3 regions of the Lactobacillus sp. ESL0700 genome follow, and region 1 is predicted to be linked to each of the others. Evidence: riboswitches for the same ligand, from Rfam matches in the RefSeq annotation. Region 1 holds a riboswitch; each other region holds the start of a gene.
The links. Region 1 has a riboswitch for thiamine pyrophosphate ahead of OZX63_RS00370 (ABC transporter ATP-binding protein). Riboswitches for the same ligand answer to the same signal wherever they lie in the genome.
Positions count from the first base shown of each region.

Region 2: another riboswitch for thiamine pyrophosphate. It lies ahead of thiM (hydroxyethylthiazole kinase); the one in region 1 lies ahead of OZX63_RS00370 (ABC transporter ATP-binding protein).
Region 3: another riboswitch for thiamine pyrophosphate. It lies ahead of OZX63_RS02235 (ECF transporter S component); the one in region 1 lies ahead of OZX63_RS00370 (ABC transporter ATP-binding protein).

Region 1 is NZ_CP113930.1:71,417-77,226, forward strand. It holds gene OZX63_RS00360 (ROK family protein) at 1-655, shown strand, start outside; gene OZX63_RS00365 (energy-coupling factor transporter transmembrane component T) at 686-1,339, opposite strand; gene OZX63_RS00370 (ABC transporter ATP-binding protein) at 1,349-2,707, opposite strand; TPP riboswitch at 2,753-2,842, opposite strand; gene OZX63_RS00375 (AraC family transcriptional regulator) at 2,966-3,904, shown strand; TPP riboswitch at 3,961-4,055, shown strand; gene thiS (sulfur carrier protein ThiS) at 4,135-4,329, shown strand; gene thiF (sulfur carrier protein ThiS adenylyltransferase ThiF) at 4,330-4,968, shown strand; gene OZX63_RS00390 (thiazole synthase) at 4,983-5,759, shown strand; gene OZX63_RS00395 (M20 family metallo-hydrolase) at 5,764-5,810, shown strand, end outside.
Region 2 is NZ_CP113930.1:1,873,470-1,879,279, forward strand. It holds gene OZX63_RS08925 (malolactic enzyme) at 1-1,220, shown strand, start outside; gene OZX63_RS08930 (AEC family transporter) at 1,247-2,212, shown strand; TPP riboswitch at 2,327-2,428, shown strand; gene thiM (hydroxyethylthiazole kinase) at 2,516-3,304, shown strand; gene thiD (bifunctional hydroxymethylpyrimidine kinase/phosphomethylpyrimidine kinase) at 3,316-4,119, shown strand; gene thiE (thiamine phosphate synthase) at 4,133-4,789, shown strand; gene OZX63_RS08950 (hypothetical protein) at 4,872-5,294, opposite strand; gene OZX63_RS08955 (helix-turn-helix transcriptional regulator) at 5,294-5,503, opposite strand; gene OZX63_RS08960 (LiaF domain-containing protein) at 5,639-5,810, opposite strand, start outside.
Region 3 is NZ_CP113930.1:421,829-427,638, forward strand. It holds gene OZX63_RS02215 (PTS transporter subunit EIIC) at 1-62, shown strand, start outside; gene OZX63_RS02220 (PTS fructose transporter subunit IIA) at 85-396, shown strand; gene OZX63_RS02225 (MupG family TIM beta-alpha barrel fold protein) at 471-1,565, shown strand; gene OZX63_RS02230 (hypothetical protein) at 1,567-1,896, shown strand; TPP riboswitch at 1,985-2,073, shown strand; gene OZX63_RS02235 (ECF transporter S component) at 2,121-2,699, shown strand; gene OZX63_RS02240 (ECF transporter S component) at 2,713-3,291, shown strand; gene udk (uridine kinase) at 3,335-3,979, opposite strand; gene OZX63_RS02250 (sigma 54-interacting transcriptional regulator) at 4,146-5,810, shown strand, end outside.

The DNA.
Region 1 (5,810 bases):
TGGTACTATTGAGGGTATCAGTCAGGTACCGTACTTACATAAGCGGCCGATTTTTGCGGAATTGAAAGCAGAATTTGGCTTGCCACTAACAATTGAAAATGATGCTAATTGTGCAGGTATCTGTGAAACCAAAATTGGTAATGGCCGTCAGTTTAAGAACGTTGCGTTTATTGTTATCGGAACGGGAATTGGCGGCGCCGTTTTTATTAATCATGAGTTGCATCGTGGTTCGCATTTAGTTGGCGGCGAATTCGGCTTTATGAGAGGCAGAACGGACCGCATGTTGAGCATGGATGCGCCAATAGTCAAGGCTGCCAAAATTTATTCGAGAAAAACTAAAACGGAAGTTGACGGGAAAAAGTTATTTGCGTTGGCCAGTCAAGGCGATGAACTAGCTCAAAGTCTGGTTAATCGCTTTTATGACCTCTTGGCAAGCAGTATGTATGACCTGCAGGTTTCTTTTGACTTTGACGCGTTTCTTTTGGGTGGCGGTGTGTCCGCTCGTTCAGAAATCAGCGCCGAAATCGCTCAAAGGCTTAAGCAGAAATTGACGGAGTTTGGCATGGCGCGGATTATGCCGCAGGTGATGACATGTCAGTATCATAATTCGGCCAATCTTTATGGCGCTGCCTTGAATTTTATAGCTCAAATGTAAAAAAATGTAGTCGAATTACGACTACATTTTTTATTTTAAGATGAATAATGCTAGGTTAAGTGCAATTAGAATAATGACGCTCCAAATCCAATCTTGTGCTCGCACTGGGACAGCAACGATTACGGAACGTCGGGCATCTTCTTGATAGCCGTGGGATTCCATTCCTTGTGCCAAATTCTCAGCAGAATTGAGTGCGACCAAAATAGCTTTGAAATATAATACTGGCGACCAAAAGCTAAGATAAACGCCGCGCATCATGCCAGCCGTTCGGATTTGCTTAACGGCCTGCTTCATGCGAGGAACAATATTAAGCGCGGCTAGAACGCCATAAGCAAATTTACTCGGTAAATGGAAATTCTGCTCAAATGAACGCGCTAATTCTTCGGCACTGGTATTAATCGTGACGCAGCTGATAGTTAAGATATAAACGTAAATCCGGCTGGACAAGCCCAGGGCATTAAATAGATTGGAGGTTGGTGTGAACCATTCAAGTGTTGCAAAAATCGTAAATGCGGCAATGAATGGCACTAAAAGCAGGATTAGCAAATTCTTTAATTTGATTCGGTTAATTAGTAAATAGATAATTGCCAAGATGATGATTGCAAAATTAGTCGCCAAGCTAATTTTCAATGATATTTCAAGCGAAATAATTAGGGCTAAAATAAATTTAAAACTAGGATTCATGAAAATACCTCACTTAGTCACGTAATGCAGCTGCTTATCAGCAAAAACGAGGTGGTAGTCACACCAATCAGCTAGGCCGTCAAGTTCATGACTGATAATTAGCAAAGTTTGGCCGCGCTTTTTTTGACTTTGCCTAAGTAATTGCATGACTTTTTGGCTTGATACGTGGTCCAAGCCACTTAGTGGCTCGTCAATCAGCAATACATCTTGGTCCGCGATTAACATTAGTAAAATTTGCAGCTTCTTTTGTTGGCCGCCGGACAGAGAAAACACAACTTGGTCTAAATGTTGGTCTAAATCAAGGTCAATTAAAACTTCGTTGATTTTTTCGTCAGTAAAAAAGTTGTTAGTCCGTTGTTTTTTACTCAAGTTAATTTCGTCTTGAACGGTAACACTCAAAAATTGGTCGGTTGCATTCTGAAAAATCTGAGCAACATGTAATAAATACTTGCGCGTTGCCTGTTGGCGGACTTCACGATTGTGGTAAGTTAAACTGCCGCTATAAGGCAGCATTTTGGTCAATGCGTTAAATAGTGAGGTCTTACCAACGCCGTTAGCACCCGTAATTAACGTGGTCTTACCCGCAATAATCTTGAGCTGATCTTGGCTTAATAAAAGTCTATTTTGCGTTAGTTGCGTTTTATTTAAGGTAAAACAAGCAGCTTCATTTTGGGGTACGGCAAAGGAATAATTATTCTTGTGCGTGCTTGTTTGGAGTAGTTTGTCTTTAGCTAAATAGTCTAATTGTTGGACATGGTGGCCTGCAAACTGAAACAGGCAATCACAGACATTTTGGTAACCATTTAGAACGTGGTCACTCAAAATAATCGTTTTGCCTTGATCGCGCAAGTGCGCTAATTTGGTAATTAAAAACTGCCGTGCCTGCGGATCACAACTAGCAAAAGGCTCATCTAGCAAGAATAAATCAATGTCCATTGCAACGAGAACGGCAAGGGCCACGCGTTGTTGCTCACCGCCGGACAATGTATTAATTTTTTGGTCCAGCAAGTTTTCAATTTGCGCAAATTGGACACCGGCAGTTAGGCGCTTGAGATAATCTTCTTGGTTAACTTGTAAGTTCTCAAGCGCAAAAATGATTTCTTCTCGTGGGGTCGCCATTGTGAACTGTTCGCCAGCATTTTGAAACATGATGGCCGACTTTAGGCCGTTAAGATCAAGATCGCCGCTGACTTTACCGGCATATTTAGGATATAGACCAGCCAGTACTTTAAGTAAAGTTGACTTGCCACAACCAGTGGGCCCAATTAACAGTGAAAATTGCCCCGTGGGAATTTCAAGATTAAGGTTGTCAAGAATTTTAATATTTTGATCGTATGAAAAAGTTAAATTTTTGCTTGTAATCATTATTTTTACCAACTAAAAAAGTCGCTAGGACGAGATGCACTAACGACGTAAAAATTCATTCATTTTCCCTTCGCTGGCATTGTCCATAGCAGGTTCAACGGGTATTATCTCAGCCTTGCAGCACCCCAAAGTTATCAAACTGATTTTACATGAAAGCCGCTTTGCTGTCTAGTCATGACAGCTTGATGAAAATAAAGTACCAGTGAATATGATTTTTGCTATATAATAAAAGTATTAAATTAATAATAAGAAGGTGAAACTATGGCAGCAGTCAAATTGGCGCAATATTTAGCTAGTATTTTAAGTTCAACTAATAGCGATACAAATGAATTGCGCTTAAAAGCAGTGGGCAGCAACTTTGACCTGTTTACTGTTTATCTTGAAAATCACAACACTGGTGTCCATCGTTATCAAACAACAAATGCGATGATTTTTTATGAAGCTGGTGGCAAATCAAATATTAAAATTCACGGCCAAGACTTCGAGCTAGGAGTAGGGAACATTGTCTTTTTACCAGCTAAAAGTGATTATGAAGTCCAAAAGCAAACTAAAAATGATGTTTTGGTAAAGTTGGATTTAAATTCCAAGTATAATTTACAATATTTCCTGGGAAATATTACCAATAAGGAGTCACGCGAGGAGCAAGCAATTGAGCAGGTAATTAGCAATTTGCGGGTTAATCGTCTGTTATATTTAAAGTCAACGCCAATTTCTAAGTCCGCACAACTGATGAACAGGATAATTGATGAATATTTAAACCAGAATTTGTTTGCCGAGAGTGTAGTCAAAGCAGAACTAAATTTATTGCTAGTTGCGGCAGTACGTAATCAAAACTTCGCTTCGGTGCCAGCAGAAAAGCAAGGCTTTGCCAATGCAACACTTGAAAGCTATATCGATGCCAATTTTGCCGATATTACTTTAGATGCAGCTGCTAAGTATTTCGGTTTTAATCCAAATTATTTTTCTAGTTTAGTTAAGCAAAAGACTGGCAAAAGCTTTGTAGAGCATGTTGATGAGCGGCGAATGCAGGAAGCACGCAATTTACTTGCACGTCCTGATATTTCGGTTAAGGAAATTATTGCCAGGGTCGGTTACAATGGCAAGTCATTTTTCTATAAAAAGTTTAATGAATATTATCATCAGACGCCGGTTCAAATGCGTGCAGAGCTATTTCGCCAGGCTAACATTAATTTGAAATAAAAAAATGATTGACAGCGCAACCAAAAGTTGTTATACCTAAACTATAATTTAATAAAAAAGTTCGTCTGGGGTGTCGCTTAAGCGACTGAGATTATACTCATCGAACCTGATGTAGTTTATACTACCGAAGGAAGAGCGGCTTGTTGATCAATTTTTTGAGCCATTCTTATTTAAGAATGGCTAATTTTTATTAAAAGTCCTTTCCTTTGATAGCCGAAGGAAGGGATTTTTTGGTTACTGTTAATGGTGAAGAAGTGGCAGCTATAGGTATCTCAATTGCAACACTTTTAACCCAAAGGAATGCGCCAGTCAGCAATTTAGCAGTTGAACTGAATGGCAAGATTGTGCCTCGCAGTGATTTCGCCAATGTTCTGCTAAAAGAAAATGACAAGGTGGAAATAATTTCATTTGTTGGGGGTGGATAAATGCTAGATAGGTTACAGAATTCGGCAATTGTCGCTGAAATGCAAAAACGTAACGTCTCGGGCTCTAGCTCTAAACTAGCTGCTGCCAAGGTAACTATTGCTGGTTGTGGCGGTTTAGGAACAAATATCTCTCTTGCTTTAGCTCGCATTGGTGTCGGTCAAATAACTTTGATTGACTTTGATCAAGTTGAATTAAGCAACCTTAATCGTCAGCAATTTAAATTTAGTCAAGTTGGAATGGCGAAGGTAGTTGCGATGAAGGAGAACTTACAGGAAGTTAATCCATTTGTAACGATTAACGCGATAAAAGAGCGGGTAACACCGCAAAATATCACACAGTTATTTCAAGATGCGGATATTATTTGTGAGGCCTTTGATGACCCGGCGGCTAAAGCAATGCTACTGGAAAATGTCACGACGATTTTTCCTGATAAACCGCTAGTCATGGCGTCAGGAATGGCGGGAATTCATAGTGCCAATGCAATTAAAACGCGCAAAATATTGCCTAACGCGTATTTAGCAGGCGATGGCAAGTCTAAAGGGACAGAAGGTCTTATGGCTCCGCGTGTGACAATCTGCGCTGGCCATGAGGCAAACATGATTGTTCAGTTAATATTAGGAATTGAAGATTTAAATTAAAAGAGGAAAACATAATGACAAATACTGAAGAAACAGATTTATTAACAATTGGCGGGCATACATTTACTTCACGGTTTATTTTGGGCTCAGGAAAGTATTCTTATGATCTGATTGATGCGGCAGTAAAGCATGCTAAGGCACAAATTATTACGATGGCTTTGCGCCGGACAACGTCTGACCAAGAAAATATTCTTAATTACATTCCTGAAGGTGTGACGATTTTGCCAAATACGTCAGGGTCAACAACGGCTGAAGAGGCAATTAGAACCGCGCACTTAGCTCGTGAATTGAGTGGCAGTGACTTCATCAAGTTAGAGGTAGTGCCTGATAAAAAGTACTTGTTGCCAGATAATGCGGCAACCGTTAAGGCAACCGAGGTTCTGGCAAAAGAAGGCTTTATTGTTATGCCGTATATTTTGCCTGACTTAAATACTGCTCGGGAACTGGTTGATGCGGGTGCAGCTACTGTCATGCCGCTAGCAGCACCGATTGGTACTAATAAAGGTTTGGCAACCAAGGAGTTAATTCAGATTTTGATTGATGAAATCGATGTCCCAGTAATTGTTGACGCGGGAATTGGTCGCCCGAGCCAAGCTGCCGAAGCAATGGAAATGGGTGCCGATGCGATTATGGCTAATACCTCGATGGCGACAGCTAAGAATATTCCGTTAATGGCTGAAGCGTTTAAATTGGGAATTGAGGCTGGGCGTAAGGCTTATTTGGCTGGCCCTGGCCGGGTAATTGAACACGGTGCAGTTGCGTCATCACCATTAACTGGTGTAAGTAAGTAACATCATGCAGCAGAGTGAGAAAATAACGGTTAATCAGCTTTTTAAGCAGAT
Region 2 (5,810 bases), 180 kb from region 1:
TTCGTTTAATTGTCGCAACCGATGCTCAAGGCATCTTGGGCATTGGCGACTGGGGCGTTAACGGCGTTGACATCGCTATTGGTAAGCTGATGGTTTATACCGCAGCTGCCGGCGTTGATCCCAGCCAAGTTTTGCCCGTTGTATTAGACGTTGGTACTGATAACCAAACCTTGCTTGATGATCCAGAATATCTGGGTAACCGTCATCACCGCATTCAAGGTGAACAGTACATGACTTTTGTCGACGAAGTTGTCCAAAATATCGAAACTGTCTTCCCGCATGTTTTGTTACACTTTGAAGATTTTGGTCGCGAAAATGCCGCAACCATTCTAAATAAATACAGAAACGATATTTTTACTTTCAACGACGATATTCAAGGAACAGGAATTGTTTCTTTAGCCGCAGTTCTTGGTGCGTTAAATATTTCTAAGAAAAAGTTAACAGACCAAGTCTTTTTAACCTTTGGTGCCGGAACTGCTGGTATCGGAATTGCAAATATGATGCGGGACGAATTAGTCCGTGCAGGCTTAAGTCCAGAAGAAGCTCGCAAGCACTTTTACCTTGTCGATAAGCAAGGTTTGTTGTTTGATGATACCCCCGAGCTGACTGCTGGCCAAAAAGACTTCACTAGAACACGCAGTGAATTTGCTAATGCCGATGAACTAACTAACCTTGAAGCCGTGGTTAAAGCTGTCCACCCTACGATTATGATTGGGACCTCGACACAGCCCGGTGCTTTTACTAAAGCTATCGTTCAAGAAATGGCAGCACATACAGCTAGACCAATTATCTTTCCGTTATCTAATCCAACTAAATTAGCCGAGGCCAAAGCTGAAGACTTAATTAAGTGGACTGATGGCCGGGCTCTTGTTGCAACTGGGATTCCTGCTGATGCAGTCGAATACCAAGGTGTAACTTATGAAATTGGCCAAGCCAATAATGCTCTGGTATACCCAGGGCTCGGTCTTGGAGCAATATCCGTGAAGTCTAAGCTAATGAGCGATAAAATGGTCGCAACCGCCAGCCATGCTTTAGGTGGGATTGTTGATCCAACTATTGCTGGTGCTGCGGTTCTGCCGCCAGTTGCAAAACTAACCAGTTTCTCAGCCACAATTGCCGAAAAGGTAGCTCAAACTGCAATTGATCAAGGTTTAGCAGGTGAAGGAATTACTGACGCCAAAAAAGCCGTTCAAGAAACAAAGTGGATGCCTAAATATTAATTAACTACAGAAAGAGGAAACTTTTTATGCAAGTCTTTTTGACATCTGTATCAAGCGTTGTCGTGATTATCTTAATCATGGCTCTCGGCTTTTTACTAAAACAATTTAATTGGATTGACGATAAATTTGGTAGTGAAATTTCTAGTATTATTACTAAAATCGCCCTGCCAGCTTCGATTTTTACAGCTGTTATGAAAAACCTTAGCCGCGGCAGCCTGCTGCAATTATCAACCGAATTATTGTTCCCAGCATTGGGCGTAATTATCGGCTATATCATTGCTTGGCTCTGCGTCAAAGTCTTTAAAATCCGTCCTGGCCGCCGTGGTATCTTTATGAACGCCGTGGTTAATGCCAACACAATTTTCATCGGAATGCCGCTAAACATGGCACTTTTTGGTGATAAAGCCATGTCTTACTTCCTGGTATATTACATTATCAACACCGTTTCTACTTGGGCATTTGGCGTTTTCTTAATTCAAAACGACGACCCAACTGCTAACGGTAAAAAGACTAGCCACAAAATTAATTGGAAGAAGCTTTTACCAATGCCACTTGTTGGTTTCATTGTCGCTTTAGTCTGGATGCTATTAGGAATTCCTGTACCTACCTTCTTAAACTCTACATTAACTTACGTTGGGAACTTAGTAACGCCACTTTCACTTGTTTATATCGGGATTGTCCTGCATGACGCCGGAATTAAGAACGTCAAGTTCGATCGCGACTCAATTTTGGCCTTAATTGGTCGGTTCATTCTTTCACCAATCGTTTTAATTATTTTAATTAAAATCGGAATGAATGCTGGCTTCAACTTGCCAAGTTTGATGCGGCAAACTCTAGTTGTGCAATCAGCAACGCCAATGTTAGCTGTTTTACCAATTTTGGCTAACGAATCACACGGCGATGTTAAATACGCAACTAACATTGTTGTCGAAAGTACAATTCTCTTTATTATTGTAGTGCCAATTTTGATGACGATTTTACAATTTATCTAACAATAAAAAAATAAAGACCAAGCTGTCATTACTAGCTTGGTCTTTATTTTTTAACTTTAATCTCGCCGCTAACTTATCATTGTATTCTTCATTAAAAATCGCTATAATTGGAAGCGATAACACGAGGGGGGCCTTTTAGGCTGAGATGAAACACCGTTTCAGACCCTTTGAACCTGTAAGCTAATACTTGCGCGAGGAACGTGTCAACTACCTATTGCTTTGACACAACTATGTGCCAAAGCTTTTTTATTAGCTTAAAGTTATGGCTCTGAGGACTTCTTCAACTATTTTTAGGAGAAAAATATGCAGTTAGAATTATTAGATAAATTGCGCAAGCAGAACCCCGTTGTTCTTAATGCCGCTAACTTCGTTACCGTTCAAGATGTCGCCAACGGATTAAATGCAATTGGTGCTTCGCCCATTATGAGTAACGAAATTGATGAAACCAGCGAAATGGTCAATATGGCCTCGGCTGTTGCCATTAACATGGGTAGTTTAACTAAATTACAGATTGCACACATGAAGGCAATGGGCGATTTAGCTCGAGAATACAAAAAGCCAATCGTACTAGATCCTGTTGCTGTTGGTGCTGTTCAATATCGACTTGATGTTGCCCAAGACTTATTATGGAACTTTCATGTGAGTGTGATTCGTGGTAATGCGGGAGAAATCGCTGCTTTAGGCGAATTTGCATGGAATGCTAAGGGTATCGATGCTGGATCTGGCACGGGCGACCTTGATGAAATTACTAAGGAAGTAGCTAAAAAGTATCATTGTACTGTTATTGCTAGTGGTGCAACTGATACAATTAGTGATGGCAATAATGTGGTTCACGTTCATAATGGTACCCCTCTGTTTCAAGCTCATGTAGGCTCTGGCGACATGTTAACCAGTATTGTCGCTGCCTTTTGTGCAGTAACCGATAGTCGCTTCGAGGCGGCTCAAGCTGCAACGCTTGTGTTTGGCTCAATCGGACAATTGGTCGTCCAAGATCATCCCGATGTTGGCCCCGGCAGTTTTGGGATGTACCTCATGGACTACTTAGCCAAGGTGCAAGTTGCCGATATTAAAAAGATTGCTGATTATGATTAAGGAAGTATTTTATGGCAGAAGAAATTAATTCATTCCCTCAAGTTCTGACAATTGCTGGAACAGATTCTGGCGGTGGTGCTGGTATTATGGCAGACCTCAAGACTTTTCAAATGCAAGGCGTCTTTGGCACTGCCGTTGTGGTCGCCGTTACTGCTCAAAATACGTTGGGCGTCCAAGCATCGCACTTGCTCCCACTTGAAATGATTGATGAGCAGTGTGCATCTTTAGCTGCTGATTTTAAAATTCGGGCAACCAAAACCGGCATGCTCGGTGATGCTGCTCACGTTCACCAAGTTGCCTTAAATTTGCAAAAATATGACTTCGGTCCAGTTACAGTTGATCCCGTCATGGTAGCTAAAGGTGGCGCTCACTTGCTAAGTGAAGATGCAGTTACAACCGTAAAGAAGGAGTTATTGCCATTAGCCAACTTAGTAACTCCCAACTTGCCAGAGGCGCAGGTGTTAACGGGCATGACGGTTACTTCGCAGCAGCAGTATCCCGACCTTGCCTACTCGCTGCAAGATATGGGTGTTAAAAACGTGCTAATCAAGGGCGGACATTCCACTACTGAAGAAGTCCGCGACTTTGCCCTTCTTGAAGACGGCTCCAGCTTCTGGGTTAGCAGTCCGCGCACGCATACTAACCGCACGCATGGCACTGGTGATACTTTAGCTGCCGCAATTACTGCTCAACTTGCCCTAGGACATGACTTAGCCGCGGCTATTAAACTCGCTAAAAAGTACGTTACAAAGACAATTGAACAAACAATCCAGGTGGGTCATGGTCACGGACCACTCAACCACTGGGCAAAATAGATAGGAAAAACTAATGCAAAAGTTTAACGCAAACATTCTTCAGTCTTATTTTATTTGTGGTACTCAAGATTTACCTGCGGGTAAAACTTTGCCGGAAATCGTCGAAGAGGCACTAGAAGCTGGGATTACGGCTTTTCAATTTCGTGATAAGGGACCTAATTCAACTTTAAATGATAATGAGCGACTGCCAATGGCTCGCAAGTTGCACGAGCTTTGCCAACAATATCAAGTGCCCTTCTTTATCGATGATGATGTAGAGTTAGCCAAAGCAGTTAACGCCGAGGGAATTCACGTTGGTCAAAGTGACGAAGCGATCCAACAAGTAATTGACGAAGTTAGCAGTCAAATGATTGTGGGCTACTCCTGCTCGACTTTAGCAGAAATTGAAGCTGGCAACCAAATTGCCGGGATTGATTATTATGGTAGTGGTCCGATTTTCACGACACAATCCAAGGCTGACGCTGACCCTGTAATTGGTCTCAATGGTCTTAACGAATTGGTAACCAGCAGTGAGCATCCCATCGTTGCTATCGGCGGCATCACGGTAAAAGACTTATCTGATATTGCTCATACTGGAGCTGCTGGTGCAGCAGTAATTTCAATGATTGCTCAAAGTAGCGATATTAATGAAACTGTTCAGGCAATGCTTGATGCTCCGTGGCATAATTAAAGTATATATATTTAAAATCACGCCATTAGACGTGATTTTTTGCTAGCAAAAAAGGCCGCTATGATTACTGGCGACCCTATATTTAATTTTTTCGTTCCTCAATAATCGTGAAGATAATTTTTAGGATTAAACTAATGTTCCAATAGAATATTGAAAGCCCAACAATTATTATTAAATCATCTTGCCTGTAAATACCATATAAGCATGTGGAAATCACGATGACACCAAACATCAACCAATTCAACCATTTAGCTACTCGTGCACCAGCTGCACGATCAATATAATGGTCACGTTCATCATCATCACAAATGTCTCGCTTACCCTTTTTAATGTCTTGCCAATTAACCAGGTAGCCTGAAGCACAAATTAACAGTAATATTGCCCAAATAATATGTTTAATTCTATATGCCACATCTTTATCATGAAAAACGATCACTATTTCAAGTAAACTCATTACTAAAAAGAACAATCCATAAACAGCGGAACGCAGCAGCTTTTTCTTCATTATTGGTTCTCCAAATATTCTTTTAAACAAAATAAATCTTCAATACTTATGCCAAAAAAGCACGCCAACTTATATGCTAGTAATAGCGATGGCTTGTACTTGCCCTTTTCTACAGAAATAATTGTTCGTTGTGTAACCCCAACTTTGTCAGCCAGTTCTTCCTGAGTTAATTTATGCTCTAGTCGCAATTTTTTCACTAAATTCGGCATTATTTTCATCTCTACATTCAATATTCAATATGAAGCTCACTTCATATGAAACTAACTTCATATTATTACATTTAGTAATAAAAATCAATCATAAATAAAAAATATCTGTTCCTAATCAGGAACAGATATTTCAATTTAAACGTAATTAATTTCTACATCGCCAAACTTACTATTGCCAGTTAACACTAGCGTTGGCCCACCGCCATTAGAGCTGCCATTAATTTCAACATCGCCGAAAATTGACGACATCTGGTCATCAACATGCCACGATAACGGAATATAAAGTGAGACATCACTCATTGATGAA
Region 3 (5,810 bases), 350 kb from region 1:
AAGTCAAGGTTGAAGCTGAAACTGCTGCCGCAGAGAAAGCTGAGGCAGCAGCAAAAGCATAATTGAAATTTAGGAGGAAACCTAATGAAGATTTTATTATCATGTAGTGGTGGAATGAGTTCGTCATTAATTGCTAATGGCCTTGTAAAAGAAGGTAAAAAACGTGGCATTGATGTCGAAGTTAAAGCTGTAGGAACGGAAGGCATTGCTGATGAGCTGAGTGCTGATCAATATGACATTGTTTTATTGGCACCACAAGCCGTTTTCCGCAAGCAAGCTGTTGAAGATGAGGCTAAAGACCATCATATTAACTTCTTGTTGATTCCACGGACAATGTATACTCCGCTTGCTGCAGGTAAGCTGCTTGACTTAGTTAGTGAAGAATTAGCAAAATAATTAAAAACACTTCAGCTAGTTTGGTTGAAGTGTTTTTTGCTTAATGCATAATTTGATAAATAAGGAGATTTTTTATGACAATGCGCCACATTGGGTTATCAATTTATCCCGATCACAGTGATGAAAAACAGGACGAACAATATTTACTACTTGGTGAAAAATATGGCTTCACTCGGATTTTTATGAGTATGTTGGAAGCTAAGGATGTTGCAGCCACTAAGAAAAAGTTTCAACATATTATTCAGTTTGGGAACAAGCATGGCTTTGCTACAACCTTGGATGTTTCACCAAGTATCTTTAAGCAATTAGGGATTTCATATACCGATTTGTCATTTTTTAAAGAAATAGGAGCTACTGCAATTAGACTTGATGAAGGATTTGACGGCAGAACAGAGGCAGAACTAACATTTAATCCGGAACACATGATTATTGAATTAAACATGAGCAATAATACCGGGTACTTGGATAACGTCTTGAGCTACCAAGCTAATGAACCATTTATTTATGGCTGCCACAACTTTTATCCACAAGTTGGCTGTGGGCTTGAAGATAACTTCTTTGAAGAATGTAGCAAAAACTTTAAGAAGCATGGCATTCACACCGCTGCTTTTGTTTCCAGTCAATGTGGTACACACGGACCTTGGGATGTAAATGATGGCTTGCCAACTAGAGAAGCCGACCGTCACTTACCAATTGAAGTTCAGGCCAAATCGTTATTTATGACTAACTTAATTGATGACGTGATTATTGGTAATTCTTATGCTAGTGAGGATGAGCTGCGCCGTTTAAGTGAGTTAGATAGATATGAATTATCTTTTGATGTTGAAATGTTACCGGGAATTAGTCCATTAGAGCAAAAAATTTTGCTGGAAGACAAGCATTTTCGGCGTGGCGACAGCAATGCTTTAGTTGCTCGCTCAACCATGCCGCGTGTGTGGCACAAAGCAGAGGCTAACCCAGCTCATGATAATCAAACACAATTTGAGGTTGGCGATATTTTGATTGGTAATGACGGCTTTGGTATTTATAAAAATGAATTACAAGTTGTACTTCAACCACATAGCGACGAACGGAAAAATAAGATTGCTGCGATTAAGCCAGAAGAATTGCCATTACTAAAATATTTACGACCATGGACTAAGTTTAAATTCGAAAGTCATCAAAATTAAAATGAAGCTAAATTCGTTCATTATCATAATTGGGCTACTCGTCTTATTTTGGGCAGCACGGGAATTTGTCGCTCGTGTTTATCGCGCTGGTCACCAAATTTATAGCGTTTGGGTTGAAGTAATCAGTATTTTTTTGCTAATCCCAATTTTGGTATATTGTAAAAATACAGTTGTCGTAACAGTTGCAATGGTAATTTTTACATTTAACTGCATGGTTTTCTTAATTGCCTTTAGCCGTAACTTTAACGCAATCATGCGGGGCCAAGGAAATGGCATGATTGCTAGATGGGTTCGCAAGTCAAATAATAAGCAAAATGATAAGAATAAGTAATCAATAATAATTTCTTTTTTGATGATTAGTGAAAATCGGGGATTGCTTTACTATCATTATCATTGTGGTATACTATTTTTAATTAAAAATTAGTCACTAGGGGTGCCAATAGCTGAGAATTACCCTCGGAACCTGAACAGGACAATGCCTGCGTTAGGGAAGTGTTTGAACAAGCATTTAATTTGTACTCCTTCTGACTTAAAAGTTAGTTAGGAGTATTTTTTATGTTCACAAGATCATCAAAATGGAATGTTAAGTCGGTAATTTTGGTCGCATTGATTGGAATTATTATGGGAGTGATTTATACTTACGGCTTTAATTGGGCCTACAACATTATTAAAATGGCACTTGTACCCACGGGCTTTGCACCAGTAACGGATACCGTCTTTTCGGGCTTATGGCTAATGGCGGCACCACTTGCAATGTACTTTGTCCCGACAATTGGCTCTGGTACAATTGGTGAAGTTTTAGCCTCAATTGTAGAAATGGCAATTGGTGGTCAATGGGGTGCAATAACGGTTATTTCCGGTTTGATTCAAGGAGCAACGAATGAAATCGGCTTTTTCCCGAAAACCGTACGTTATCAAAACTTTTCTTGGAAGAGTGTGATGATTGGTGCCTTCTTTGCCGGATTAGGAATTTTTATTCCGTCATACATTCTTTATGGTTGGGGTAAATTTAATATGACGGTCCAGATTGTCATGTTTATTACCAACATGATTTCAGCGCTTGTCTTTGATGGGGTGTTGGTTAAATTAATCGCTAATCTGTTTGACCGCACGCTAAAGCCACGGCTTGCATAAATCGAGGCCAATCATGTTTACAAGATCATCAAAATGGAATGTTAAAGCTATTATTTTAGTTGCCTTAATTGGGATTTTGATGGGTATCTTTTATACCTATGGCACCAATGGGCTCTATAATTTGGTTAAAATGTTGCTGCTGCCGACGGGGTACGCTCCGGCAACCGACGCCTTTTTTGCGGGGTTATGGTTAATGGCGGCGCCGCTTGCGATGTATTTTGTCCCGACAACTGGCTCGGGATTAGTGGGCGAATTGCTGGCTTCAATCGTGGAGATGGCTTGTGGCGGCCAGTGGGGCGTCACCACTGTGGTTTCTGGTTTAATGCAGGGCTTAACGAATGAAATTGGCTTTTTCCCGAAAAAATCTCGCTACCAAAGATTTTCTTGGCGCAGCGTTTTGACAGGTGCCTTTTTTGCTAGCTTTGGCTTTTTTATACCGTGCTATCTAATGTATGGCTGGTATAAATTTGCGGTTAAGGTGCAGATTGTGATGTTCTTTGTCAGTATCATCTCGTCAGTTTTATTTGACGGGGTGTTAGTTAAGCTGATTACTAACTTGTTTGATCGGGCGTTAAAGCCAAAAATAGAATAATTTTAAATAAATAAAAAGGTCGAGGATAATTTCCTCGGCCTTTTTAATTGGTTACTTCTTTTCGTAAAATTGCGTGGACTTTAGTGGTTAACATGTCAATCGCAACATCATTTGCGCCGCCTTCGGGAACAATGATGTCGGCGTAACGCTTGGTTGGCTCAATGAACTGATGATACATTGGCTTAACTGTGCTTAAGTATTGGCTAATTACGGAGTCAATTGAACGGCCACGTTCATTAATGTCGCGTTCAAGTCGTCTGATGAAGCGGATGTCGTCATCGGTATCAACATAGACCTTAATGTCCATTAAGTTCCGAATTTCTTCGCTTCCTAAAACCAAAATTCCTTCAAGAATGATGATGTCAGCAGGTTCAATATGAATAGTTTCACTGCTTCTTGTGTGTTCTTTAAAGTCATAAACTGGCATTTCAATTGGCTTGTAGTTAAGTAAGTCGTTGATTTGTGCTTTAAGCAAGGGAATATCGAACGCATCGGGATGGTCATAATTAATTTTCATCCGCTCGCTCATCGGAATACCGGTATTATCCTTGTAGTATGAATCCTGCGTCATGATTAGGACGTGTTCATTTTCCTGCATTTGGTCAACAATTTTATGGGCAATCGTTGTTTTTCCACTGCCCGAGCCGCCGGTAATCCCAATTACGACGGGTTTTTCAAGTTTAGACATTCAGACTCTCCTTTTTTATCACATAACATTCTACTTTAGTTTGGGTTGAAATACCACTGATAAAGTGATAAATAACAGATTTTAAATTAAAATAACCGATTTCGCCTTGAACAGTTTTTGTAAAACCGCTAACATAATTGTGAAATGAATTTACGGAGCAAGTGGTATGAATATTAAAGCGAAAATATTATCTTTAATTAAGGAAAATAATCAATCTGAAGGACACTTTTTATCAACTAGTGACTTGGCAAATAAATTAAATGTTAAAAGAAATACGGTCAGTCATTATCTTAATCAATTGGTAAAAGAAAATCAGATTATTAAAATTAACACTCGGCCTGTGATTTTTGTAGATCGCTCTAGTGTCGGGCAAGACAGCGATCAGCCATTAAAGCAGGAATATGCAAGTATTGCCGAATTGAAGCAGAGCCTTTCTGGTTCCGATACTTTTAAAAGTGTGATTGGTCATGACCAGTCACTTTATAGCCAGATTAGAAAGCTAAAGGCAGCAGCGTCTTATCCTGGGAGGTTGCCAATTCTAATTAATGGTCAAACAGGAACGGGTAAAAGCTACATTGCGCGAAAGTTTTTTGATTATTGTGTAGAGAAGGGATATATTGCCGCACAAGGAAAATTTGTTAGTTTTAACTGTGCGGAATACGCGGATAATCCGGAATTATTGACCAGTACATTATTTGGTTATGCCAAAGGAGCATTCACCGGTGCGGACGAAGCCCATAAAGGATTGTTTGATGAGGCCGATAATGGCATGCTGTTTTTGGATGAGGTTCACAGGCTAGATCCTAAGGGCCAGGAAAAATTATTTTCTTATCTTGATACAGGAACAGTCTCCTCATTAGGTGAAGCCGCGGAAAAAAGACAGGTAAACGTGCGCTTAATTTGTGCTACTACCGAAGATATTCAGAGTAGCTTTTTATCGACTTTTATTCGCCGGATTCCAGTTCAGATTACGATGCCACCGTTGAAAGAAAGGACTTCCAACGAAATTCGTTCGTTGATAATTTACTTTTATATCCAACATGCCAAGAAAATTGGGCGAAGTTTACAAATTAATAATCAAGTCTTTGCGACGCTGATGAACATGGATTTCAAAAGTAACATTGGCCAACTGAAAAATGCTGTTTTATTGTCTGTGGCTAGTGCTTTGGGCGAAGCTGACTCAGCTGGCACAGTGCAAGTTAAACTCGGAGATCTTCCGCAAGATATTTTGCTTTCTGAGGTTAATTTGGATAAGCAGGGGATGTCACAATCGCAGAGTGATATTGTCATTAACTCGGAAAGTAAATTAACCGATTTTATAAATAACCGCCAAAGCATTAACTATATTAAGCAAACTTTTGAAAATATTTTTTCTATGTATGAGCAGGAGGATTTTTCCTCTTTTCAAATTAAGGCTTTTTCTAAAGTTAATGCCTTGTGTGATTACTTAGTTTTTAAAAAAGATATTTTAGATATTGGCGAATTGCCCTTGGATTTTATTAAAAAATCACTTAATAGTGAAATAGGATACCTGCAGGACGACTTGCGCAATGACTTTAATGGCAATCTTATTGTTGCCATTTCGTATTATTTTTATTTTAGACAAGAGAATTGCTGGTCTGTTTCACCACATGAGGGGCAACTGGCAACCGAGATAATTACTAAAATGAATGAAAGTAATTATACGGCTCAGGTTGTTCAAACGGTTATTAACGTTGTAAGTAAAATGCTAAATTTGCATACTGATGAAATCGATAATCTTTTTCTGACGATTTATCTTAGTGGCGTACAACGTAAGAAAAATTCTGGCTTGATACATTGTATTTTGCTA